DNA from 2 places in the Vibrio nigripulchritudo genome. Region 1 is predicted to be linked to the other one. Evidence: riboswitches for the same ligand, from Rfam matches in the RefSeq annotation. Region 1 holds a riboswitch; the other holds the start of a gene.
What was found. Region 1 has a riboswitch for thiamine pyrophosphate ahead of thiC (phosphomethylpyrimidine synthase ThiC). Riboswitches for the same ligand answer to the same signal wherever they lie in the genome.
Positions count from the first base shown of each region.

Region 1 (4,796 bases):
TGAGGACAGTGCCTGGTGGGTAGTTTGACTGGGGCGGTCTCCTCCCAAAGCGTAACGGAGGAGCACGAAGGTGGGCTAAACACGGTTGGACATCGTGTGGTTAGTGCAATGGCATAAGCCCGCTTGACTGCGAGAATGACAATTCGAGCAGGTGCGAAAGCAGGTCATAGTGATCCGGTGGTTCTGAATGGAAGGTATCGCTCAACGGATAAAAGGTACTCCGGGGATAACAGGCTGATACCGCCCAAGAGTTCATATCGACGGCGGTGTTTGGCACCTCGATGTCGGCTCATCACATCCTGGGGCTGAAGTCGGTCCCAAGGGTATGGCTGTTCGCCATTTAAAGTGGTACGCGAGCTGGGTTTAGAACGTCGTGAGACAGTTCGGTCCCTATCTGCCGTGGGCGTTGGAAGATTGAAGGGGGCTGCTCCTAGTACGAGAGGACCGGAGTGGACGAACCTCTGGTGTTCGGGTTGTCATGCCAATGGCATTGCCCGGTAGCTAAGTTCGGAATCGATAACCGCTGAAAGCATCTAAGCGGGAAGCGAGCCCTGAGATGAGTCTTCCCTGATACTTTAAGTATCCTAAAGGGTTGTTCGAGACCAGAACGTTGATAGGCAGGGTGTGTAAGCGTTGTGAGGCGTTGAGCTAACCTGTACTAATTGCCCGTGAGGCTTAACCATACAACACCCAAGGGGTTTTGAGTGGACTCAGATAAGAACAGATTGAATGTGTAAGAATCAGAACTAAAAACAGCTTTCCAGATTAAAGAATTTGCTTGGCGACCATAGCGTTGTGGACCCACCTGATTCCATGCCGAACTCAGAAGTGAAACGCAATAGCGCCGATGGTAGTGTGGGGTTTCCCCATGTGAGAGTAGGACATCGCCAGGCTTTAAATTTAAAAGAAGCCCGTTTGCAAGAACGGGCTTTTTTAATCCATAGCATAAAAGAATTGAATGTGCTGGTATAGCTCAGTTGGTAGAGCGCACCCTTGGTAAGGGTGAGGTCCCCAGTTCAAATCTGGGTACTAGCACCATTAATTATTGTTTACAGATTGTGAGTCAGTCTGAAACAAAAAAGAATTTTCTTGGCGACCATAGCATTGTGGACCCACCTGATTTCCATGCCGAACTCAGAAGTGAAACGCAATAGCGCCGATGGTAGTGTGGGGCTTCCCCATGTGAGAGTAGGACATCGCCAGGTTCAATTTCCAAGCCCTGATCAGCCGATCAGGGCTTTTTCGTTTCTACATCATAAAAACTTGTTTCAAGTCACCAAAAGTGACTCCTGTAACTTTTAATATCTCACACTCTTCGTGTCTCAATGTATCCGAAAATAAAAACAATTTTTTGTGTATATAGAGATAGAATAATCGCAATATTCAAATGAAGGATAGGGGAAGATGGGACAATTATCCGTTCTTGGCTTTATTGCACTAGGTGGTGCATTTGGTGCCTGCTCACGATTTTTGGTGTCGGAGTTATGTGCAAGTTTATTTGGGCGAGGTTTTCCCTATGGGACGCTCACAGTGAACGTTGTGGGCTCTTTAGCGATGGGAATGCTCATTGCCTCGTTTGAGAATGGAAGTCTTGCCACAGAGCCCTGGAGACAGATTATCGGGTTAGGTTTCTTGGGAGCGCTGACCACGTTCTCAACTTTCTCTATGGATAATGTTTTACTGATGCAGCAGGGCGCTTTTTTTAAGATGGGTCTGAATGTTTTGTTAAATGTTATTCTCAGTATCTCTGCTGCCTGGATCGGTTTTCAATTGTTGATTAAAAGTTAATCTTTTTTACCTTTAGTCTTGGTTTTGACATAACCTTTCCCTTATACTGGCTTCACTTGTCGGAGTGCTCGAACACGTAGCGTGTTAAGTAATGAGCTGAGACCGCGTAGCGGGATCCGTTGAACCTGATCAGGCTAATACCTGCGAAGGGAACAAGAGAAGATACCATCACTCGAATACAATCGAGATCTATCTGATTTACAGTTGAGCACGAACTTGTTTTATCTGCTCACTGCCCTCTTGTCACAACAATCCGTCAAGCATTTTCTTCCTAGGGTTATGCCCTCAAAAATAATGATGCAAGGAAAAATGCTATGTCGAATCGCAAGCAAGCGAGACTGGAAGCCAAACAGTTTATTGATAATCTGTCGACCCAACCCTATCCAAACTCTCATAAAGTCTACGTAGAAGGTTCACGCAGTGATATTCAGGTCCCAATGCGTGAAATCAGCCTGGCTGATAGCCTGGTTGGTGGTACGAAGAAAGACCCTATATTCGAGCCGAATGACCCAATTCGCGTTTATGACACCTCCGGTGTTTACACTGATCCAAATTACGACATCGACTTGTACAGCGGTTTGCCAAAACTGCGAGAGAAGTGGATTGAAGAGCGTGCCGATACAGAAATCCTCGCAGATGTAAGCTCGGTCTACACTAAAGAGCGCCTTGAAGACGATACGCTTGACGAGCTTCGTTACGGAAACCTTCCAAAAATTCGCCGTGCAAAAGAGGGACAGTGTGTTACACAGCTACACTATGCGCGCCAAGGCATCATCACTCCGGAGATGGAATACATCGCCATTCGTGAAAACATGCAGCGTCGTAAGTTTGCGGATGAGCAACTGAATATCGAGCATCCAGGTGAAAGCTTTGGAGCGAACTTACCGAAAGAAATCACCCCAGAGTTTGTTCGTAAAGAAGTGGCAGAAGGTCGTGCCATCATTCCTTCCAACATTAACCACCCTGAATCAGAACCAATGATCATTGGTCGAAACTTCCTGGTTAAAGTAAATGCCAACATTGGTAACTCTGCGGTCACCTCTTCAATTGAAGAAGAAGTAGAAAAGCTGGTTTGGGCAACTCGCTGGGGTGGCGATACGGTTATGGACCTTTCAACCGGTCGAAACATTCACGAAACACGTGAATGGATCATGCGTAACAGCCCGGTTCCGATTGGTACGGTTCCAATGTATCAGGCGCTTGAGAAAGTGAACGGTATCGCAGAAAACCTCAACTGGGAAGTGATGAGAGACACCCTTATCGAGCAGGCGGAGCAGGGGGTTGATTACTTCACCATTCACGCTGGATTGTTGCTTCGTTATGTTCCGATGACGGCTAAGCGAGTCACAGGTATTGTTTCTCGTGGCGGCTCAATCATCGCTAAGTGGTGTTTGGCTCATCACCAGGAAAGTTTCCTGTACACGCATTTCCGTGAAATCTGTGAAATTTGTGCGAAGTACGACGTAGCGCTTTCACTGGGTGATGGTCTTCGTCCTGGCTCCATTGCCGATGCAAACGATGAAGCTCAGTTTTCTGAGCTAAGAACTTTGGGTGAGCTGACTAAGGTTGCTTGGGAATACGATGTGCAGGTGATCATTGAAGGTCCGGGTCATATCCCAATGCACATGATCAAAGAGAACATGGACGAGCAGCTTAAGCACTGTCATGAAGCGCCATTCTATACACTTGGGCCACTGACAACTGACATTGCACCTGGCTACGACCACATCACTTCAGGGATCGGTGCCGCCATGATCGGTTGGTACGGCTGTGCCATGTTGTGTTATGTGACGCCTAAAGAACATTTAGGTCTGCCAAACAAGGAAGACGTTAAAACCGGTCTTATCACTTATAAACTCGCCGCTCATGCCGCTGATTTGGCTAAAGGTCACCCTGGTGCGCAGATTCGTGATAACGCACTCTCTAAGGCTCGCTTTGAATTCCGCTGGGAAGACCAGTTCAACTTGGCTCTAGACCCGGATACAGCGCGTACTTACCACGATGAAACTCTTCCTCAAGAGTCTGGAAAAGTTGCGCACTTCTGTTCTATGTGTGGACCTAAGTTCTGTTCTATGAAGATTTCTCAGGAAGTCCGTGAATACGCAAAAGACACAAAACAGGTTGCGCTCGATCAGGCAATTGAGATCAAAATGCTAGATGACCCACTTGAGGGCATGCGCCAGAAGTCTGAGGAATTTAAGGCATCAGGGTCGGAACTTTACCATCCCGCTAAGCAAAGCGTTTTGGAGGAATAATGCCACAGCTACTTCTTCCGCAAGATAAAGTACATCTTACGGGTTTGGTGCAGTCGTGCTTATTGCTAGCGAAAGAGCAGGGATTTGATATTTCCGATATCGAGTTGGGCATTAGCCCAACTCCACTTGTTCAGTGCCATGTTGATGACAGGACGACAACACTGTTTCTTGGTGAAGGAGAAAGCGACGCCGATTTTGTTTGTCGCTTTGCTTCTGGTCAGGCTTCGCCTCTGGCAATTTCTGATCTGTCTAAGCAGGCTAATTTGCTACTACTGGATGTCTACCATGATTTTCAGTTGGTCGACTTATGGGCTCATGAAGGTACAAACCGAGCGATTGCTTTTGAAGGTTCGCCACTCAATGAGCAAGAACAAGAGTCATATGTCGCTTGGCTACTGACGGCTTTGGTCATTGATTTTCCTATTGAGGACGCATTAGTTATTGCTCGAGCGGCAGTCCGTGACGATGTTTCACGTGAAACATGGCCTTTGAATCTCGAAGCTTTTCCTGTTCCGGTGCTATCTGATAGCCTTTTGAATATTGATGTAGGTTGGAACGTCGAGAGTGATATTCAGTTCCCGTCTACAGATTCCGAAAGACTAAAACTATACCCAGTAGTCGATACGGTAGAGTGGGTTGCTAGATTGCTTGAGCTGGGTGTAAAAACCGTCCAGCTGAGAATCAAGGATTCACAAGACCCAGACCTTGAGTCAAAGGTGAAAGAGGCAATAGAGCTGGGGCAGCAGTATGATG
Region 1 covers NZ_AP027049.1:3,934,224-3,939,019, reverse strand. The annotation lists rRNA gene QMG91_RS17985 (23S ribosomal RNA) at 1-683, shown strand, start outside; rRNA gene rrf (5S ribosomal RNA) at 778-893, shown strand; tRNA gene QMG91_RS17975 (tRNA-Thr) at 963-1,038, shown strand; rRNA gene rrf (5S ribosomal RNA) at 1,089-1,205, shown strand; gene crcB (fluoride efflux transporter CrcB) at 1,405-1,788, shown strand; TPP riboswitch at 1,839-1,957, shown strand; gene thiC (phosphomethylpyrimidine synthase ThiC) at 2,103-4,043, shown strand; gene QMG91_RS17955 (thiamine phosphate synthase) at 4,040-4,796, shown strand, end outside.

Region 2 (4,796 bases), 1.7 Mb from region 1:
TTTCTATCAATCAGCTCAAAGGAGAACCCTTCGTTGCGTTTGGTGAACGCATTCCTACTCGGGTGGTGATAGATAAACTCCTTGCCGAAAAAGACATTGATGTAAACATTCGAATGACCCACAACAATGTGTACACTTTGAAAAAGGCAGTGGAAGCCGAAATAGGTGTGTCGATTTTGCCAAATGAAACGGTAAAAGAAGAGGTCGCTAAAGGTACGTTGCATAAAATCAACATTACCGACATCAACTCTAAGCGACCGTTATCCATCATTCGGCTGGCATCGAAAGACATTTCGACGCCACTGGAAGTCTTTATTAAAGAGCTTTTGAGTTTCGCTCAGAAGTAATTTACAACGCGATCTGTTGTATGCCAGTTGCCAGTCGGGTTACCGCTTCTTTAAGCTCGTCTTCGCTCGCGTTGGTGAAATTTAACCTGATTGCGGACTTCTGCCCTTCAGGACTAGGGTAAAACACAGGGCTTGGTACGACTGCAACACCCTTTTCCAGCAAAGCTTTTGCCAGAATGTAGGTATCACATTCTGGCAATGTTACCCAGACAAACATCCCACCATCGACGCTTTGCAAATTGCAGCTTTCTGGCAGTTGCCTATCCAACTCTGATTTTAGGCATTCATAACGTCTGCGATAGAGGCTACGGATTGAAGCAAGGTGATCATCGAACCCATCATGAGTGAGCAAACCTAACAATACTTCCTGCATTGGCACGCTAGAATGCAAATCCGCCCCCTGTTTGATTTTAAGCAGCGGTTCAATGTAGCTTTGCTTGCCAGTCACTACGCCCATCCTTAAACCCGGTGAAGCAATTTTGGAAAAGGATCTAAGGACAATTGAGTGCTGAGGGCAGAACTCAGACACCATTGGCAACATTTCCCCATGAAATCTCAGCTCTCGGTACGGTGCATCTTCAATAAAGGCAACATTGTACTCTTCACACAGGTTCGCCACGGCTTGCCTCACTGATAGAGACCAGCAAACTCCTGTCGGGTTGTGGAAGTCAGGAACCGCATAAAACATCTTTGGCTTTTCAGAAGCAAAGCAAGATTTCAGTTCCGTGAGATCAGGACCACACTCATTCTGTGACACCGTCACTATGTTCGCCTGTACTAAACCGAATACCTGCATTGCTCCGAGGTAGCTTGGTGCTTCCATAACGACGGTATCCCCCGGATTTATATAAGCTCTCGCAATCAGGTCTAACCCTTGCTGCGATCCTGTGCAAACCATGGCTTGATGCGTATCAGGAAGATTGAAAGCCTGCTCCAAGTGTTCAAGCAATGGCGGATAACCTGCCGTCAAACCGTATTGAAAAACAGCCGGTTTCTCGGTCAAGCTTTCCAGAACTGGCTTCATTAGTGCAATTGGAAACGTTGATTCGTCTGGTAAACCACCAGCCAGCGATATGACATTTTCGTCGCTTGCCGCGCTTAGAATTTCACGTATATAAGACGATTGGATTTGTTTTAATGATTGTGCGACTTCCATTTGTTTCCCATTGCAGCATTGAATTCTGAATTCAATGTTATGGTCTATTGCGAAAACATGTTTGTCCATTTATGCTCTTCATTATGTCCGTTTATGCTTTTTTAGAATTTTGAGCTATCAACATACCTCTAGGATGAATGATGTTCTGTTCCACATTCATCAAGACATAACTAAGACGCATTCTGTAAAGGAATTGATGTCGATTGCTGCTTATTCTGAGCAGCATTTCCACCGTGTGTTTAAAGAAGTGATTGGCGAACCCATCCACCAGTACATTCGCCGGGCGCGCATGGAATACGCAGCCAATCAGCTCATGTTTGATACCTCTTCTCCTATTCTGGATATCGCTAACAACTGTGGTTTTTCTTCGCTTTCTTCTTTCAATAAAGCATTTAAAGCAACATTCGATATGTCACCGGGCAAATGGCGCAAACACGATCTACAGGTATCCGATAAACCCTATTTGAAAGATCCTGAAATCGCAGCGGGCTACAAAAGAGTCGCAAGCCGCCCTCTTCCCGTTCCGAAAATAAAAGAAGTCCCAGACAGAATGGCGGCGTATGTTCGTCACAATGGTTACAGCCGTTCGATTCGCAATGCATGGCTAACGTTGCAGGCGTGGACGAAAGATGATGGGCGAGATTTTTCGCAGCAGTTTGGCTTACACCATTCAAACCCAGCGTGGGTGGAGCTGGATCAGTGTCGATACGTTGCATGTGTGGGCATTTCAGAACCCCTAAAATATCGGGGAGTCGTCAACCAGATGGTGATTCCCGGCGGCTTACACGCAGTATTTAAACTCAAAGGCATCTACGGGGAACTGCTTCCCCAAATAAGCACAGTGCTGGAAACCTGGCTTCCACAATCTGGGTTTAAGCTTCGTTCTACACCAGCTTATGTTCACTATCATAAAAACCACTTTCTTAGCGAAGATGAAGCATTCGAATTGGACTTCTACCTTCCCATTCGTTTTTTCTAGACACTTCATTGATGAGCAAAAAGATGCATTTTACTTGCTAACACATCAAGTCATCATAATTGATATTTCGCTCACTAATTAGACGTACGCACCAAGCCGGGGATCAATTCGTTGCCCTTTTAATGAAAATTGTTATCATCGCGAATAATAGTCGGGGAGCCTTAGGCTGAGATCGCATAGCGAGACCCGTTGAACCTGATTCAGTTAACACTGGCGTAGGGAACTATGAATCTTACTGTCGATGGGTTGATCTCACTACCATTCCATTCTTTAGTCAGAAGAGTTCCTGCTCGCCTGTATTGCGGGAGCACTTATGACCACACAAAACAACCACCCTTCCCCCACAGGTGTGAATACGCCAATCGTACTTACTATTGCTGGTTCTGACAGTGGTGGTGGTGCCGGCATTCAGGCGGATATCAAAGCCATTTCAGCAACGGGCAGCTTTGCTTGTTCAGCTATCACGGCAATTACATCTCAAAACACACAAGGCGTTTCCGCGATTTTCCCTATCCCACTAGACCATGTGGAAAGCCAGCTAGACGCCGTATTTACCGATCTCAATATCGCAGCTGTCAAAGTCGGCATGCTGGCAGATTCGGGCATCATTAAAGTGGTTGCCAGTAAAATAAAACAATACAAGCCAAAATATTTGGTGGTTGACCCGGTAATGGTTGCAACCAGTGGGGATCTGCTTCTCGAAGAGAGTGCCATCAGCACCTTGAAAGCGGAGTTATTGCCGCTTGCTGATGTCATCACCCCTAATCTGCCCGAAGGCGCAGCCTTAACCGGTAATCCAGTGCCTGAAAGTGAAGCCGATATGGAAAGCATGATTGACCAGCTTCGCTCTCTGGGTTGTCAGTCGGTACTGCTCAAAGGCGGGCATTTAGAAAGCAGTGAATACAGTACAGATTTATTGATTTTCCCTGACAAGGTTGAATCATTAAACGCCAAACGTGTTGATACTCAAAACACTCACGGCACAGGTTGTACGCTCTCTTCTGCTATCGCCTCTTTCCTAGCTCAGGGCTATGAACTGCCAGAAGCCGTCAAGCTGGGTAAGTACTACATCTCCAATGCCATCGCTCATGCTGATGAACTGGATATAGGCCAGGGGCATGGTCCGGTTCACCACTTTTTCCCCGGACATGAAGATGTACTCTGAAGCTTCGAGTTTTACGACTCTTGCAAAGGATAAAGCGTTCATCGCGTTAGAAAATGGTGAACTGCAATATCTGGATGCCGAAACGCCAACATTAGCCGACCTGAATATGCGATTTCCTGTCGGGTACTGGACGTGCATTCTTGGAAGAAGCGGTTGCGGTAAATCGACTCTGCTTCGCCATTTTGCAGGGCTTCTCAACGCCAAAGCCAGCTGGAAAGGTGCGCTGTTGTTGGAAGACCAACAAGGCATAAAACACCCTTTGTCGGTTGACAATGAAATCGCGTATATGGGGCAGCAAGATTTACTGATGCCCTGGCTATCCGCATTAGACAATGTCTTGCTCAGCACACGATTTGGCAAGCAATTGAAAGACAAAGAAAGCCAGAAAAAAGCACTGCATTTACTGGAACAGGTCGGTTTGGCAGACCAAAGGGATCTCCTTCCCCAGCAATTGTCTGGTGGCATGCGACAGCGTGTTGCTATCGCCCGAACTCTGATGCAGGAAAAACCCATCGTTCTAATGGATGAACCCTTTTCGGCATTGGATGCAGTAAATCGTCACAAACTTCAGAACCTGGCACATCAGCTACTTCAAGATAAAACCGTGTTACTCATTACCCATGACCCGCACGAAGCCATTCGACTGGCTTCCAAGCTATACGTGATGCAGGGTGCTCCTGCCTTTGCTCACGCTATGGAATTACCTCAATCCGACATCCCAAGAAAGCTGGATGCCGAGTGCGCCAAGCTTCAACAAAGCATTATTGAAAAGCTGGAGAAAGACTATGAGTAACGTAAACCAGCTTTCTACCGTTGCCAGAGCCATTAAGCGAAGCGAGAAAATTTCCTTCCCTCTCCTGCGCGTGATCATTAGTGCGTCGGTGATGATTGGGTTGTGGCAGGCAATTGTGGTGATATTCGACATGCCGGCTTTTATATTGCCAGCCCCGTTTGATGTCTTTGAGCGCCTGATTCAGCGTCAGGATGTGTTGCTCAAACACACCTGGGTCACGGCTCAGGAAATCTTGCTTGGTCTGCTTCTCGGCTTGTCAATGGGGCTGATCTTTGCCCTGCAAATGCTGATGTTCAACCCCCTTAAACGTTGGTTGTTGCCAATTCTTATCGCCAGTCAGGCAATTCCGGTGTTTG
Region 2 covers NZ_AP027049.1:2,191,937-2,196,732, forward strand. The annotation lists gene QMG91_RS10065 (LysR family transcriptional regulator) at 1-347, shown strand, start outside; gene QMG91_RS10070 (aminotransferase-like domain-containing protein) at 349-1,503, opposite strand; gene QMG91_RS10075 (AraC family transcriptional regulator) at 1,613-2,482, shown strand; TPP riboswitch at 2,625-2,721, shown strand; gene thiD (bifunctional hydroxymethylpyrimidine kinase/phosphomethylpyrimidine kinase) at 2,796-3,647, shown strand; gene QMG91_RS10085 (ABC transporter ATP-binding protein) at 3,637-4,440, shown strand; partial or broken gene QMG91_RS10090 (ABC transporter permease) at 4,499-4,796, shown strand, end outside.
Region 2: it holds a riboswitch for thiamine pyrophosphate, as region 1 does, so the genes downstream of both, thiD (bifunctional hydroxymethylpyrimidine kinase/phosphomethylpyrimidine kinase) here and thiC (phosphomethylpyrimidine synthase ThiC) in region 1, are expected to answer to the same signal.